DNA from 3 places in the Kitasatospora sp. NPDC051705 genome. Region 2 is predicted to be linked to each of the others. Evidence: riboswitches for the same ligand, from Rfam matches in the RefSeq annotation. Region 2 holds a riboswitch; each other region holds the start of a gene.

Evidence for each region. Region 2 has a riboswitch for thiamine pyrophosphate ahead of ACIA8Q_RS10610 (cytosine permease). Riboswitches for the same ligand answer to the same signal wherever they lie in the genome.
Region 1: it holds a riboswitch for thiamine pyrophosphate, as region 2 does, so the genes downstream of both, thiO (glycine oxidase ThiO) here and ACIA8Q_RS10610 (cytosine permease) in region 2, are expected to answer to the same signal.
Region 3: it holds a riboswitch for thiamine pyrophosphate, as region 2 does, so the genes downstream of both, thiC (phosphomethylpyrimidine synthase ThiC) here and ACIA8Q_RS10610 (cytosine permease) in region 2, are expected to answer to the same signal.

What each region holds. Positions count from the first base shown of each region.
Region 1 covers NZ_JBITCO010000013.1:118,334-123,833, forward strand. Annotated here, with positions in the region: gene pknB (Stk1 family PASTA domain-containing Ser/Thr kinase) at 1-640, opposite strand, end outside; gene ACIA8Q_RS18720 (thiazole synthase) at 761-1,558, opposite strand; gene thiS (sulfur carrier protein ThiS) at 1,561-1,770, opposite strand; gene thiO (glycine oxidase ThiO) at 1,767-2,948, opposite strand; TPP riboswitch at 2,943-3,055, opposite strand; gene ACIA8Q_RS18735 (FAD-dependent oxidoreductase) at 3,204-4,412, shown strand; gene ACIA8Q_RS18740 (Rv2175c family DNA-binding protein) at 4,460-4,825, shown strand; gene thiE (thiamine phosphate synthase) at 4,822-5,484, shown strand.
Region 2 covers NZ_JBITCO010000006.1:192,715-198,214, reverse strand. Annotated here, with positions in the region: gene ACIA8Q_RS10615 (trypsin-like peptidase domain-containing protein) at 1-1,541, opposite strand, end outside; TPP riboswitch at 1,762-1,910, shown strand; gene ACIA8Q_RS10610 (cytosine permease) at 1,903-3,381, shown strand; gene ACIA8Q_RS10605 (glycerophosphodiester phosphodiesterase family protein) at 3,555-4,379, shown strand; gene ACIA8Q_RS10600 (ATP-binding protein) at 4,601-5,308, shown strand; gene ACIA8Q_RS10595 (DUF5926 family protein) at 5,448-5,500, shown strand, end outside.
Region 3 covers NZ_JBITCO010000028.1:49,107-54,606, forward strand. Annotated here, with positions in the region: gene tenA (thiaminase II) at 1-575, shown strand, start outside; gene ACIA8Q_RS27805 (DUF5326 family protein) at 826-1,026, shown strand; TPP riboswitch at 1,200-1,335, shown strand; gene thiC (phosphomethylpyrimidine synthase ThiC) at 1,331-3,163, shown strand; gene ACIA8Q_RS27815 (hypothetical protein) at 3,276-3,710, opposite strand; gene ACIA8Q_RS27820 (ice-binding family protein) at 4,140-4,508, shown strand; gene ACIA8Q_RS27825 (ice-binding family protein) at 4,523-5,500, shown strand, end outside.

The sequences.
Region 1 (5,500 bases), on a different contig from region 2:
AGAGCAGGATGCCGGCCGCGTAGACGTCGACCCGCTGGTCGGTGGGGGCGTCCGGGAGGATCTGCTCGGGAGCGAGGTAGGAGACGGTGCCCAGGACGGTGCCGCCGGTCGCGGTGCTGGTCGAGGTGGGGGCGCCGTCCGCGGTGCCGAGCACCCGGACCAGGCCGAAGTCGGCGACCTTGACCAGGCCGCCCTCGGTGATCAGCACGTTCTCCGGCTTGACGTCGCGGTGCACCAGCCCGGCCCGGTGGGCGGCGCCCAGGGCGGCGAGCACCGGCTCCAGCACGTCCAGCGCGGCCCGGACGGACAGCGCGCCGCGGTCGCGCAGCAGGTCGCGCAGCGTGCGGCCGGGCACGTACTCCATCGCGAGGAAGACGTTCCCGCCGTCCGCGCCCTGGTCGAAGACGTTGACCACGTTGGGGTGGGTGAGCCGGGCGACGGCCTTGGCCTCGCGGATGAACCGGGCGGTGAAGCCGTCGTCACCGGCCAGCGAGGGGTGCATCACCTTGAGGGCGACGACCCGGTCCAGCCGGGTGTCGGTGCCCTTGTAGACGGTGGACATCCCGCCGGTCGCGATGCGCTGCTCGACCCGGTACCGGCCGTCCAGCAGGGTACCGATCAGCGGGTCGTGCAGTGCCATGTCCACCCGGGGGAGTCTAGTGCCGCGGGCGCGCACCGGACCCTGGGGACACCGCCCCCGGGCCCGGCTGTGCCCGGCTTGTGACACGGGACGCCCCCGGGCGCCGCGGGTGTTCCGGCGTCAGAAGGCGGGGCGCTCGCGGGTGTCCAGGTCCGCCCGGCCGGCCATCGCCGAGGAGGCCTCGGCGTGGAAGCGGCGCGGGATGCGGCCGGCCCGGAACGCGAGCCGGCCGGCCTCGGCGGCGTGCCGCATCGCCTCGGCCATCAGCACCGGGTCCTGCGCCCTGGTCACCGCGGAGGCGAGCATCACGGCCGCGCAGCCCAGCTCCATCGCCAGCGCGACGTCGGAGGCGGTTCCGGCGCCCGCGTCCAGGATCACCGGGACGTTCGCGCCCTCCACGATCAGCTGGAAGTTGTGCGGGTTGCGGATGCCCAGGCCGGAGCCGATCGGCGAGCCGAGCGGCATGATCGCCGCGCAGCCGACGTCCTCCAGCTTGCGGGCCAGCACCGGGTCGTCGTTGGTGTACGGGAGCACCGTGAAGCCGTCGTCGACGAGGGTCTCGGCGGCGTCCAGCAGCTCGATCGGGTCCGGCAGGAGGGTCCGCTCGTCGGCGATCACCTCCAGCTTCACCCAGTCGGTGCCGAGCGCCTCGCGGGCCAGCCGGGCGGTCAGCACGGCCTCCCCGGCGGTGTAGCAGCCGGCCGTGTTGGGCAGCACGCGGATGCCGTTGCGGGTCAGCACGTCCAGGACGGAGCCCTGGGTGGAGGCGTCCACCCGGCGCATCGCCACGGTGGTGAGCTCGGTGCCGGAGGTCAGCAGCGCGCGCTCCAGGACCTCCAGGCTCGGGGCGCCACCGGTGCCCATGATCAGCCGGGAGCCGAAGGTCGCCCCGGCGATGGTCAGCAGGTCGTCGGCCATGGTCAGCCTCCCTGGACGGCGGTGAGGATCTCGATCCGGTCGCCCGCGGACAGCGCCGTGTCGGACCACGAACCCCGGGGCACCACGGCCTCGTTGAGCGCGGCGGCGACGCCGGAGTGGGCCGTGCTGAGGGTGGCCACCACCTCGGCGAGGGTGGTCGTGGCGGGCACCCGGCGGGGCTCGCCGTTGACGGTCAGTGCGATCTCGGTCATGCGGAGGCCTTCGTGGTGGAGCGGTCGGGGGAGAACCGGGTGGGGGTGAACGGCTGTGCCAGCTCGGGGAGTTCGCCGGTCGCCAGGTACTCGGCGAGCAGGTCGGCGGTCACCGGGGCGAGCAGCACCCCGTTGCGGTAGTGGCCGGTGGCGGCGACCAGTCCGGGCAGGGCGGTCGGGCCCAGCAGCGGCGCGTTGTCCGGCGAGCCGGGGCGCAGCCCGGCGGAGGTCTCCAGTAGCGGGAGTTCGGTGATCCCGGGGACCAACTCGTGTGCGTCGCGCAGTAGTTCGTAGACCCCGCCGGCGGTCACCGTGGTGTCGTAGCCCTGTTCCTCGGTGGTCGCGCCGATCACCAGCTCGCCGTCCTCCCGGGGCACCAGGTACAGGTGCTGCCCGCGCACCACGGCGCGGACGTTGCGGGACAGGAACGGCCGGTACGCCCCGGGCACCTGCAGCCGCAGGATCTGCCCCTTCACCGGGCGGACGGGCGGCAGCACCCCGTCCGGCAGGCCGGGCAGCCGGTGGCTGTGCGGGCCGGCCGCGAGCACCACCCGGTCGGCGGTCACCGCCCCGCCGTCGCCGAGCCGCACCCCCACCGCCCGGTCGCCCTCGACCAGCAGCTCGACCGCCGGGGTGCGCCGCACGACCACGCCCGCGGCCTCGCCGGCCAGCAGCAGCGCGGCGAGCAGCCGGCGGCCGTCCACCTGGTGGTCGTCGGCGACGTGCAGGCCGCCGCGCACGCCGGGGGCGAGCATCGGCTCCATGCGGCGGGCCTCCCGGCCGGTCAGCCAGGTCGAGTCCAGGCCGAGCCGCTGGTGGAAGGCGTGCAGTTCGCGCAGTTCCGCCCGGTCGTCGGAGTCCAGCGCCACGGCGAGCGTGCCGCACCGCCGGTAGCCGGTGTCCGCGCCGCCGCTCGCCTCGGTCAGTTCGGCGGCGAAGGCGGCGTACCGCTCGTTCGAGGCCATGCCGAGGCGCAGCAACGGCTCCTCGCCGTACTGCAGCTCGGTGACCGGCGCGAGCATCCCGGCCGCGACCCGGGCCGCCCCGCCGCCGGGGGAGGGGTCGACCACGACCGTCGCCAGTCCGCGCTGCGCCGCCCGCCAGGCGACGGCGAGACCGATCAGGCCCCCGCCGACCACCAGCACGTCGGCGCGGGCGCCCGGTGCCAAGCGTGTCAAAGCTGCTCTTCTCCCTTCGCCGGTATGACCCGGATCAGGTTCGGACGGTCGCAGGCCGTGCCAGCCCGCCTCTCAGCCCGGTCCGCCGGGCTCCCGTGATCGTGCCCCCACCATAACGCCGGTGGTCGGCCCGGCCGAAGGCGTGTACGAGGGGTGGACGGAGAGTGCGCAGGTGGGGGGTGCCCGCGGCCGGCCGGGCGGGCGTGCGGTCCCCCTGGTGGACGCCTCGACCGGGCGTCGAGGGCGCTGAGTACAGTGACGGGCGTGGCAGAGCTGAGCGGAACGGATCAGGTGGTCGTCGTCGGAGCCGGGCTGGCCGGGGCGCAGTGCGCCCTCAAGCTACGGCAGGGCGGCTGGCGGGGGCGGATCGTGCTGGTCGGCGAGGAGCGGCACGCGCCGTACGACCGGCCGCCGCTGTCCAAGGAGGTGCTGCTCGGCAAGACCGACGCCACCCCCCTCGACATCGACTACCCGCACCTCGGCATCGAGCTGCTCACCGGCCGCCGCGCCACCGGCCTCACCCCCGGCGTGCTGCACACCGACGGCGGTGAACTCCCCTACGGCGCACTGGTGATCGCCACCGGCGCCACCCCGCGGCGGCTGCCCGGCGCCGAGCGCGCGCACCTGCTGCACACCCTGGACGACGCGCTCGCGCTGCGGGCCCTGCTGCGGCCCGGGCTGCGCCTGGTGCTGGTCGGCGCGGGCTGGATCGGCGCCGAGGTGGCCACCGCGGCCCGCGAGGCCGGCTGCACGGTGACGGTGGTGGAGGCGGGCCCGGCCCCGCTGCCCGGTGCGCTGCCGACCGAGGTCGGTTCGGCGATGGCCGCCTGGTACGCCGAGGCGGGTGTCGAGCTGCGCTGCGGGGTCGGCGTCGCCGCAGTGGAGTCCGGCTCGGTGCTGCTGGCGGACGGCTCGCACCTGGCCGCCGACGAGGTGGTGGTCGGGGTCGGGGCCCGGCCCGCGACCGACTGGCTGGCCGGCTCCGGCGTCGAGCTGGACGGCACCGGCGCGGTGCTGGTCGACGAGCGCCTGCGCACGGGCGCGCCGGGCGTCTTCGCGGCCGGCGACTGCGTCAGCTACCCCTCCGCCCGGGTCGGTGCCCGGCTGGCCGTCCAGCACTGGGACCACGCGCTGCAGTCCGGCGAGGCGGCGGCGGCCGCGGTGCTCGGCGCGGAGGCGCCGCCGTACGACCCGGTGCCGTACTTCTGGTCGGAGCAGTTCGGGCGGATGGTCCAGTACGCCGGGCGGCACGCCGCGGGCGACCGGATGCTGTGGCGCGGCGGCCCCGGGGACGCCTCCTGGGCGGTGCTCTGGCTGCGCGACGGGGTGCCGAGCGCGCTGCTGACCGTCGACCGGCCGCGCGACCTCACCCAGGGCCGGCGGCTGATCGAGCGCGGCACCGCCCTGGACCCGGTCCGCGCGGCGGATCCGGCCGTGCCGCTGAAGGCCGCCGCCGCCCTCTGACCGGCCCCTTGGTGCGCGGGGGCCCGTCGAGGTGGCAGTCTGGTGCCGTGAGTGAGATCGATGCGAAGACTGATGCCCTGGTCCCCGAGTGGCTGTACCTGCCCGACATCTCCGAGCGGTGGGGCGTGCTCGTCACCGAGGTCCGCAACATGGTCAAGAAGGGTGAGCTGATCGCGGTACGCCGCGGACCCAACAAGTCGCTGCAGGTCCCGGCCGCGTTCATCGACGAGGAGGGCCCGGTCAAGCACCTGGTCGGCCTGCTGACGGTGCTGCGCGACAGCGGGTTCAGCGACGAGGAGATCGTCGAGTGGATGTTCACCGAGGACCCGTCGCTGCCCGGGACCCCGGCGCAGGCCCTCTGCGAGAACCGGGCGACCGAGGTGAAGCGGCGCGCCCAGGCGATGGCGCTGTGACGACCCCCGCGCCGGCCGCCGGCCCCCGGGCCCGGCTGGCCGACGCCCGGCTGTACCTGTGCACCGACGCCCGGCGCGAGCAGGGCGACCTGGCCGAGTTCCTCGACGCGGCGCTGTCCGGCGGGGTGGACGTCGTCCAGCTCCGGGACAAGGGCCTGGAGGCGCGGCAGGAACTGGAGGCCCTGGAGGTCTTCGCGGACGCGTGCCGGCGCCACGGCAAGCTGCTGTCCGTCAACGACCGCGCCGACGTCGCCCACACGGCCCGGCCGGACGTGCTGCACCTCGGGCAGGACGACCTGCCGGTGCCGGCCGCCCGGGCGATCCTCGGCGAGGACGTGCTGATCGGGCGGTCCTGCCACGCCGAGTCCGAGGTGGACGCGGCGATCGCCGAGCCCGGCGTGGACTACTTCTGCACCGGTCCGGTCTGGCCGACCCCGACCAAGCCGGGCCGCCCGGCGCCGGGCATCGGCCTGGTCTCCTACGCGGCCGCGCGGGACACCGACCGGCCGTGGTTCGCCATCGGCGGGATCGACCTCGGGAACCTCGACGAGGTGCTCGCCGCCGGCGCCCGCCGGATCGTGGTGGTGCGCGCCATCACCGCGGCGGACGACCCGCGGGCCGCCGCCGCCGAGCTGTCGCGCCGGGTGCGCGCGGCCTGACCCCGTCGTCCGCCGC
Region 2 (5,500 bases):
AGGCCGATGCTGCCGGCCCGGCCGTTGGCGGAGGCGTTGGACTGGATCGCCGAGTTGATGCCGACCACCGCGCCGCCGGAGTCGAGCAGCGGGCCGCCGGAGTTGCCGGGGTTGATCGAGGCGTCGGTCTGCAGGGCGTTCATGTAGGAGGACTGGCCGCCGGTCTCGTCGCCGGAGGCGACCGGGCGGTCCTTGGCGCTGATGATGCCGCTGGTGACGGTGGACTCCAGGCCGTACGGCGCACCGATCGCGATGGTGGAGTCGCCGACGTTGACCTTGTCGGAGTCGGCCAGCGGGAGCGGCGCCAGCTTGCTCTTCGGCGGGTTGTCGATCTTGACCACGGCGACGTCGTAGCCCTCGGCGTGGCCCAGCACCGAGGCGTTGTAGGACGTGCCGTCGGCGAACTTGACGGTGAGCTTGCCGCCGTTGAGGGTCGGCGCGACCACGTGGTTGTTGGTGAGGATGTGGCCCTCGGTGTCGAAGACGAAGCCGGTGCCGGTGCCGGACTCGCCGTTGCCCTGCGCCTTGATGGTGACGACGCTGGGCAGCGCCTTCTGCGCGATGCCGGCGATCGAGCCGGGGGAGGGCTCGTTCTTCTGGGTGTTGCTGGCCTGGACGGTGGTGCTGCGGTGGTCGTCCGCGGAGCTGCTGCCGTTGTTGTGGTCGGTGACCGCCACGCCCAGCGCACCGCCCGCCACGCCGGCGACCAGTGCGACGGCGGCGATCAGGGCGACCAGTCCGCCGCGCTTCCTGCGCGGGCGGTGCGGGCCGCCGGGGCCGCCGGGGTAGTCGGCCGGGTAGCCGAGCGGACCGCCCGGGCCGCCCGGGTAGCCGGCACCGCCGGTGGCGTCGTGGGAGGCGCCCCAGCCGCCGAGCGGCTGGCCGGCGCCGAACGGGTGGTGGCCGGGCGCGGGGTGCGCGGCGGGCACGCCGGGGGCGGGCGGCGGGCCGTACGGGTCGTGCGCGCCGGCGGCCGGGACGCCGTGGGTCGGCGTGGCGTACGGGTTGCCCAGCGGCGGGGCCTGGCCCTCGGCCACCGGCGCGAGCGGCGCCGCGGGGGCTGCCGGGGCCTGCGGCGCGGGCGGCAGCACCGGCGGCGGGGCGTCGAGGTAGCCGGTGGCGGGGTCGACGCCGGCGGACGGCGCCTCGACGGGGGCCACGGGGGCGGCCGGGGCCGCCTCCGGCGCGGGGACCTTGGTGAAGGCGACGGTGGGACGGTGCCCGCCCTCGGCCGGGACGCCCTCCGCGGCCGCGGCGGCGTCGGCCGCGGCCGGCTCGGGGGCGGGGGCGGCCTCGGGCTCGGGGACCCGGCCGAACGCCATGGTCGCCCGGTGCCCGCCCTCGGCCGGGGCGGCCGGGGAGTCGGCCGGGGCCGGCTCGGAGGCGGGGGCGGCGTCGGGCTCGGGGACCCGGCTGAACGCCATGGTCGGCTTGTGCCCGCCCGAGGCGGCGGGGTCGGAAGCGGGACCGCCCGCCCCCTGGGCGCCCGAGGGCTGCTCCCCCTGCGGCCCGGTGGGCCCAACCTCTCGCTCGGTGCTCACGGACGACCTCCATAGCTGACAGAACCAAGGACCATAGTTTTTCGCACAGTCGATTCGATTGCCGTAAGGACCCCTCTGAAGAACTCATAAGAATCCTTAGCCGGCGCAGACGGCCGACCCGGCGACGGAGGCTCCCCCACCTCCGCCGGGCGTCCCGCGATGCGGACGGCAGGGCCCCTGGCCTTGGCGTCCACCCCGGTGCCGGTTAGCCTGTCGCTCCAAACTGACACGCGGGAGCTTGGACCTTCCAGGCTGAGAGTGCGCTGGTCGACCGTACCGCCACGGCATCGTGGACGGACCGTCGAGGGGGCGCAGACCGCCGGAACCTGTCCGGGTAATGCCGGCGTAGGGAGTATCGGCCATGCCGCCTGCTTCGCCATCCTCTTCTTCGGGCGCGCCCGAGTCCAAGGGTTTCCCCGGGGCGACCGGGGACCTCCCCGGATCGTCCACGACCGTTCACGGCGACGCCGCCGGCGGCCCGGCCGGTTCCGGCACGGCGACCGCCGTCCTGGACCGCCCGGAGCGCGTCGAGGCGCCGCTGGTGCTGGACACCGAGCCGCCGCGCACGCTGCGCTTCCGCGACCACTTCGCGCTCTGGATGAACCTGGGCGTCAGCCTGATCGGCTTCTCCACCGCCGCCACCGTGCTCGGCGCCAAGGGCGGCGAGCTCTCGCTGGCCGCGGCGGTGACGGCGATCGTGGCCGGCACCGTGGTCGGCACCGCGATGCTCGGCGTGGCCGCCCTGATCGGGGCCCGGACCGGCGCCCCGGCGATGGCGAACCTGCGCGGGCTGTTCGGCACCCGGCTGTCGTACGTCCCGACGGTGCTGAACATCGTCCAGTGCGTCGGCTGGGGCGTCTTCGAGCTGCTGACGATCGCGGCGGGCGCCCAGACCGTCGCCCACACCGACGGCTACCGCTGGCTGTTCGTGCTGCTGGCCGGCGCGCTGACCACCGCGCTGACCATCTGGCCGCTCGGCTCGATCGCGGTGCTGCGCCGCTTCGTCGCGGGTGCCGTCGCCGTCGCGATGGTGTACTTCACCGTCCAGCTGGGCCGTCAGGGGGTGCCCGACCCGGGCGCCGGCAACTGGCACGGCTTCCTGGGCGCCACCGACATGATGATCGCGGTGTCGATCTCCTTCGTGCCGCTGGCCGCCGACTACACCCGGCACTCGCGCACCCCGCGCTCGGCGTTCTGGGGCAGCTTCTCCGGCTACACCGTCGCCCAGGTCTGGTGCTACGTGCTCGGCCTGATGGCGCTGCTGCAGTCCGACGGCGACCCGAACCGGATCTTCGACTCCTTCCTCGGCGTCTGGGCCGGCTGGCTGTTCCTGCTGGTGCTGGTGCTGCGCGAGACGGACCAGTCCTTCGCCAACGTGTACTCGACGGCGATGTCCGTGCAGAACCTGCTGCCGAAGGTGGACCGCCGGGTGCTGACCGGCGGGATCGGCCTGCTGATCACCGTCCTGGCGCTGCAGATCGACCGGTTCACCGACACCTACACCAACTTCCTCGGCCTGATCGGATCCGTCTTCGTGCCGCTGCTGGCGGTGCTCGCGGTGGACTACTTCCTCGGCGCCGGCCGGCACGGCTGGAACCTCTCCGCCGACGCCCCCTCCCGCTGGCTGATGCTGCTGCCGTGGGTGCTGGGCTTCGCGGTCTACCAGTTCATCGCGCCGACCCCGGTGGCCGGCTGGTGGACGGACTTCTGGACCTCCGCCCAGGAGTCGCTGCACTTCACCCCGCAGGAGTGGACCTCCGCCTCGCTGTTCGCCTTCCTGGTGCCCGCCCTGCTCACCTGGGCGCTCACCCCGCTGACCCGCCGGAACACGGCGGGCTGAGTCCGAGCGCGGCGGGCCGGGCAGGCCGCGCTGCCGGGGGCGTCCGGAGCCTGACGGGCCGGGCCGCCGGGGCCCGGAACCGCCCCCGCCGACGGCCCCGCCCACCGAAGACGGCCCCACGGGTTGGGGCCGTCTTCGTCTCCGCGTCACTTCGGCCGCCTATCGTTGGCCCTGTGACCAGCCCAGACCTGTCCTCGACGGCGGCGCACACCGCGCCGCCCGTCCAGGTGATCGCCCACCGCGGTTCCTCCCACGCCCTGCCCGAACACACCCTCGCGGCGTACCGGCGCGCGCTCGACGAGGGCGCCGACGCCCTCGAGTGCGACGTCCGGCTGACCGCCGACGGCGAGCTGGTCTGCGTGCACGACCGCCGGATCGGCCGGGTCTCCGACGGCCGGGGCACCGTCTCGGCGATGACCCTGGCCGAGCTGGAGGCGTACGACTTCGGCGCCTGGAAGACCGGCCGCCCCAGCACCGACCCCGAACTGCGCGGCGTGCTGCGGCTGGAGCGGCTGCTGGAGCTGGCGGTGGACTGCGGCCGCCCGGTGGACCTGGCGATCGAGACCAAGCACCCGGTGCGCTACCGCGGCCGGGTGGAGGCCGAACTGCTGCGGATGCTGGAGCGCTTCAAGATCGGCGCGGAGCGCGAGGGGGACCGCCCGGTCGCCCGGATCATGAGCTTCTCCTCGGTGGCCCTCGACCGGGTGGCCGCCGGGGCACCGGACTACCGCCGGGTCTTCCTCTTCGAGCGGACCCTGCCGCTGCTCGGCCGGCTGCGCCCGGGCTCCCCGCTGCCGGGCGGGGCGCGGATCGCCGGCCCGGGCATCGACCTGGTCCGGGCCCGCCCGCAGCTGGTGACGCGGCTGCGCGAGCTGGGGCACCAGGTCCACGTCTGGACGGTCGACGAGCCGGCCGACGTGGAGCTCTGCCTGGAGCTCGGGGTGTCCGCGATCATCACCAACCGGCCCGCCGAGGTGCTGGCGCAGCTCGGGCGGTGATCCTCCTCCGGAGCGGCACCGGGCGGCACTGAGCGGGACGGGACGACGGAGCGGCACCGGACGACGGGACGGGGCCGGACGACGGGACGGGACAGGGCCGGACGAGGGCGGGACGGGGCCGAACGGACTGATCGAACCTGATCGGTCTGGTCGGCACTCAAACCTTCCGGGCACGGTATTGCCGGAATTCATGCCGTCGCACGACGGAGGGTGAGCGGTGAATGACCTCCGGTCGACCCTCGGTCGCGACGCTCGAAATGTCCTCGCGGGATCCTCCGGCGGTCGTTTCCGACGCATTACCAAGGGGCATCTCTCCCTCGGCATACGCTGAAGGAGGTCCGGGGGTGGCGTTGATGGTGGCGCGTGAAGTGCCGACTTCATCGACCATGGCAGTGCCGCACGGCCCAGCGAGTGTCGGGGTCGCACGGCGCCGACTGCGTCGAGATCTCGGTGACCGGGAGATACCCGAGCCGGTCATCGATGATGCTGTTCTGATCCTTTCCGAACTGTTGAGCAACGCGTGCCGGTACGCCCGTCCGCTCGGCCCGCTGCGGGCACTGGGCCGCAGCGCCCGGGCCGAGGTGGTGGACCAGGTGCTGGTCGGCGTCCCCGGCGGGGCGCACCCGGCACCCGGCGGCCGGGGCGGCGAGGACACCGGCGGCGGTGCCGACGGCGGCGTCCTGGTCCGCTGGCAGATGCACGCCGACGGCGTGCTCACCCTGGAGGTCACCGACGGCGGCGCGACCACCCGGCCGCTGCCCGCCAGCCCCTCGCTGACCTCGCGCGGCGGCCGCGGCCTGGGCATCGTCGACCAGTTGGCCAGCGACTGGGGCGTGCGCGACGCGCCCGGCGAGGTGACGGTCTGGGCGGCGCTGCCCGCCCGTGCCCGGCACGCCCGGCGCACCGGCGGTGACGCCCGCAGCGCCTGACACCGCGCACCCCGCCCGACCGGCCCCGGGCCCGGCACCCGCCGGGCCCCGCCGGGCGGCCCGGTGCGTGACCGCACGTCGGGAGGAAGGTCAGTAGGCTGCCCGGAGCAAAGGACACCGTCCCCGGGAGAGCCGCACCATGGGCAAGAAGGCCGCCAAGAAGGCGCCGCAGCGTCAGTCCACCACCGCCGT
Region 3 (5,500 bases), on a different contig from region 2:
GCACCCTGCCGCGCGCCGCCTTCCGCCACTTCGTCGTCCAGGACTCGCACTACCTGCGCGACTACGCCCGGGCGCTCGCGGTCTGCGCCGCCAAGGCGCCCGGCGAGGCGGACGTGCGGGCCTTCGCCGACGACGCGGTCGGCGCGCTGGCCGCGGAGCAGGGCATGCACGCCGAGTTCATGACGGCCTTCGGCGACAGCGCCGAACAGGCCGCCGCCGAGCCGGTGCTGCCCACCACCCGGGCCTACACCAGCTACCTGCTGGCCACCGTCTACGGCGGCTCCTTCGCCGAGGCGGTCGGCGCGGTGCTGCCCTGCTACTGGATCTACGCCCGGGTCGGGGAGGCGCTGCTCGCCCAGGGCTCGCCCGATCCGCTGTACGCCAAGTGGATCGCCACGTACGGCGACGAGGCCTTCCAGTCCGTGGTGCGCCGGGTGCTGGCGCTCACCGACCGGCTCGGCGAGGAGGTGTCCCCGGCCGAACGGCGCCGCGTGGTCGAGCACTTCGTCACCACCTCGCGGTACGAGTGGATGTTCTGGGACGCGGCCTGGCGCGGGGAGCGCTGGCCGGTCTGACGGCCGGCCGGACCGCGGCCCGGGCCTTCCGGGGCCGCTCCCGGGGGGCTCCTCCGGGGGCCTGTCCGGGAGTCCTCCCCGGGCCCTGACCAGGGTTTCCCCGGTCTCCGGGTCGGGGTGATCTCCGGGTTCTCTCCGGGCTGCGGGCCCTCGTTCCGGCACCCCGGCCCCCGTACGATCGAAGTACCGAAAGCAAGCGGGAGACGGCACCGGACAGGCAGCCGACCCCACGGGGAGAGAAGGAACGGACATGGCTGAGCTCTGGAAGTCGCTGCCCTCCTGGGTGCGCAACATCGTCATCCCGGTGCTGGTCCTGGTGCTGCTCTGGAACGTCGTGGGATTCGTCTTCGGCGTCGTGGGCGCCCTGCTGGCGATCGTGATCAAGGTGCTGGTGGTGGTCGGCATCGCCGCCGCCGTGGTGGTCCTGGTCAAGAAGGCCGCCAAGGGCTGAGACCGGCACCCCCGAGGCCCGGTACCCCGCGCGGGGTACCGGGCCTCCGGCGTTCCCGGCCGCCGCGCGCCCGGGGGCCCGGTCCGCCGGTCCCGCCCCGCCGTCCGTGGACCCCCTCTGGACCTGCGGCGATCGGCTCGCTACGGTGTTGGGCGTCATGTGCAGGCAACACCGCCTGTGGACGCGGGAGCTCGGAGCACCGGGCTGAGAGGACGCTGACCGGACCGTCGACGGACGGACCGACGGCTGCGTCGACCGCAGGAACCTGGACCGGGTAATGCCGGCGTAGGGAGTATGAGGTCAGATGACCACGTTCGACGCACAGCCGAAGTCTGCCCGCAGCACCGACGCCGACGGCTCCGCCGTCACCAGCGCGGGCACCGGCTACCCCACCCCGGCCTGGCGCAAGGCCTACCGCGAGGGGTCCCGGCCCGATCTGCGGGTCCCGTACCGCGAGGTGCAGCTCACCAACGGCCGGACCGTCCCGCTGTACGACACCTCCGGCCCGTACACCGACGCCGCCTACGAGCCCGACGTGCGGCGCGGCCTGCCCGCCCTGCGCGACTCCTGGATCCGCCAGCGCGGCGACGTCGAGGAGTACGACGGCCGGGAGGCGCGCCCCGAGGACGACGGCATCAAGCACACCTCGCCGCGCGGCGGGAACCTGCGCAACCTCGACGCCGTCTTCCCCGGCCGCCCGCGCCGTCCGCTGCGCGGCCGCGGAGGTGCCGCCGTCACCCAACTCGCCTATGCCAAGCGGGGGGTGATCACCCCGGAGATGGAGTTCGTGGCACTGCGCGAGGGGCTGGCGCCCGAGTACGTGCGCGACGAGGTGGCCCGCGGCCGGGCCGTCATCCCGGTGAACGTGAACCACCCCGAGGTGGAGCCGGCGATCATCGGCACCAACTTCCTGGTGAAGATCAACGCCAACATCGGCAACTCCGCCGTCACCTCCTCGATCGAGGAGGAGGTGGAGAAGATGACCTGGGCCACCCGCTGGGGCGCCGACACCGTCATGGACCTCTCCACCGGCCGCAACATCCACACCACCCGCGAGTGGATCCTGCGCAACTCCCCCGTGCCGATCGGCACGGTGCCGCTCTACCAGGCCCTGGAGAAGGTCGACGGCAGGGCCGAGGAGCTCAGCTGGGAGGTGTACCGGGACACCGTCATCGAGCAGTGCGAGCAGGGCGTCGACTACATGACCGTCCACGCCGGCGTGCTGCTGCGGTACGTCCCGCTGACCGCCCGCCGCAAGACCGGCATCGTCTCGCGCGGCGGCTCGATCATGGCCGCCTGGTGCCTGGCGCACCACCAGGAGAACTTCCTCTACACGAACTTCGAGGAGCTCTGCGACATCCTCGCGGCCTACGACGTCACCTTCTCGCTGGGCGACGGCCTGCGCCCGGGCTCCATCGCCGACGCCAACGACGAGGCGCAGTTCGCCGAGCTGCAGACCCTCGGCGAGCTCGGCCGGATCGCCCGCGAGCGCGACGTCCAGGTGATGATCGAGGGCCCCGGCCACGTCCCGATGAACAAGATCCGGGAGAACATGGATCTCCAGAAGGAGATCTGCGACGAGGCGCCGTTCTACACGCTCGGCCCGCTCACCACCGACGTCGCTCCCGGCTACGACCACATCACCTCGGGCATCGGCGCCGCGATGATCGCCTGGTGGGGCACCGCGATGCTCTGCTACGTCACGCCCAAGGAGCACCTGGGCCTGCCCAACCGCGACGACGTCAAGACCGGCGTGATCACCTACAAGATCGCCGCCCACGCCGCCGACCTCGCCAAGGGCCACCCCGGTGCCCAGGCCTGGGACGACGCGCTCTCGGACGCCCGCTTCGAGTTCCGCTGGGAGGACCAGTTCAACCTGGCCCTCGACCCGGAGACGGCCCGCGAGTTCCACGACGAGACCCTTCCCGCCGAGCCGGCCAAGACCGCGCACTTCTGCTCCATGTGCGGCCCGAAGTTCTGCTCGATGAAGATCTCCCAGAAGATCCGCGACGAGCACGGCGACGGCTCCACCGCCGTCGCCAGCGGGTTCGACGCCGAGGCGCTGGCCGGCATGCAGGCCAAGTCCGAGGAGTTCGCGGCCCAGGGCAACCGGGTCTACCTCCCGCTGGCGGACTGACTGACGGTGGGTGTCGGGGCGCTGCGCCGGGATCCCTGAAGGGGCCGTCCGGTGCGGCGCCCGCGAACGTCCGGGCCTGCAGGGGGAATCCCGTGGATCGCCCGAGTGTGCGTCAGAGCCCGAGGATCTCGCGGATGAGCCCGAGTTTGCGCTCCGGGGAGAGGTTCTGGGGGCGGCCGGCGAGCAGGTCGTTCAGGACCGTGGGGACGTCGGAGCCGTCGGGGGCCTGGACGGCGTCGATGACCTGACAGCGGAGGCCGCCGTCCCGGACGAACACCCACACCTCGTGGTCCTTCCGCGGCTCGCCGTTCTCCGTCGGGGAGAGCCGCCAGGCCGGGAACCAGCCGAGCCCCTCTTCGGCGAGGCGGTCGGCGAGTTCTTCCAGGACGTACTTGCCGAGTCTTCGGTAGCCGACTTCCGCGCGCAGTTCACCGAGGGTGACCCTGAGCAGGCCGCCTGCGGCGCGGCAGCGCTCGGCCACCGTGCCGGCGCCCCCGGCGGCCGCAGTGGGGGGAGCCTCTTCCTGCAGATTCGTTAGGTCGTTCATGATCGGGCCAACGATTGGGATCACGGGGCGATACGTGATTCACCGGCCTGGGCGCGGACAAGAGGAAAAAACGGTACTGCTATGGCGCTGGCGGCGCCCTGGACAGCCGACGGCGTCCAGTGGGGGCAGCTCATCATTTAGTACGTAGACGAACGGAGCTGTGGAATGGGGGTCATTCCCCGATCGGCTCTGGTGCGTCACTCCGTTGCATCTTTATGACTCTCTTCTTTCCATGTTGTTGTTGCACGGTGTAGTGAGTCGGTGACTATTCATCACCTGCCGTGGTCGGCCCTCGCCCTCGAAAGCCCTCCGACATGAGCGCGTGGACGTGAGGCCCGGCCGGAAGCACCAGCGGCGCTCCGCATGCCCTCTTCGGGTGACGGGGTTCAACGGCGACAAGAAAGGTACTGTCCTATGGCAGTCGATGCCATGTTGTCCGCTCCACCGGGACGAGGGCGCAGACGCGCTCGACTCGCGGGGGCGTCCGTCCTGCTGTCCGGACTGACGTTGCTCGCGACGGCCGGCCTGTTCCCCAACCCCGCGCACGCCGCAACGGCACCAGTGGGGCTGGGGACTGACACCAGCTACGCGGTCCTGGCGGGCTCGACCGTCACCAACACCGGCCCCAGTGACATCTACGGCGATCTCGGTCTCTTCCCGGGCACCAGCGTCACGGGCTTCCCGCCCGGAGCCGTGCACGGGGTCCAGCACGTCAACGACGCCCAGGCGGCGCAGGCCCAGTCCGACCCGTCATCGCCTACAACGACGCCGCCGGCCGGGCCCCCACGGCCATCCTGACCTCGCCCGGCGACATCGGTGGGCTGACGCTGACACCCGGGGTCTACAAGGCGAGTTCGTCGCTGAACCTCACCGGTACCGTCACCCTCGACGCGATGGGCGACCCGAACGCCGTCTTCATCTTCCAGATCGGCTCCACCCTCATCACGGCTCCGTCGAGCGTCGTCAGCCTGGTCAACGGAGCACAGCCCTGCAACGTGTTCTGGCAGATCGGCAGCTCCGCCACCATCGACGTCGACTCCTTCTTCAAGGGCAACATCCTGGCCCTCACGTCCATCAGCGTGAACCACGCCTCGGTGATCGAAGGCCGCGCCCTGGCACGCAACGGCGCCGTCACTCTGGACGACAACACCATCACGAGAGCGGCCTGCGCCGTCGGCCCGCCCGGACCGAGTGGTCCGCCCGGACCGAGCGGGCCGCCCGGACCGAGCGGGCCCGCCGGTCCTCCCGGTTCCCCGGGGTCACCCGGTCCCAACGGTGCTCCGGGTGTGGCGGGTTCCCCGGGTGCTCCGGGTGCTCCCGGCCCCAACGGCGCCCCCGGCGCCAACGGTTCGCCCGGCGCCCCGGGTGCTCCCGGCCCCAACGGGGCCCCTGGTGCGCCCGGCGCCCCCGGCGCCCCCGGCCCCAATGGTGCTCCGGGTGTGGCGGGTTCCCCGGGTGCTCCGGGTGCTCCCGGCCCCAACGGCGCCCCGGGCGCCCCTGGTGCCCCTGGTGCCCCCGGATCCCCCGGCGCACCCGGGCCCAATGGTGCTCCCGGCGCACCCGGGCCCAATGGTGCTCCCGGAGCCCCCGGTGCCAACGGTTCGCCGGGTGCCAATGGCTCGCCGGGTGCCAACGGTTCGCCGGGTGCCAATGGTTCGCCGGGTGCCAATGGTTCGCCGGGTGCCAACGGTTCGCCGGGTGCCAACGGTTCGCCGGGTGCCAATGGCTCGCCGGGTGCCAATGGCTCGCCGGGTGCCAACGGTTCGCCGGGTGCCAATGGTTCGCCCGGC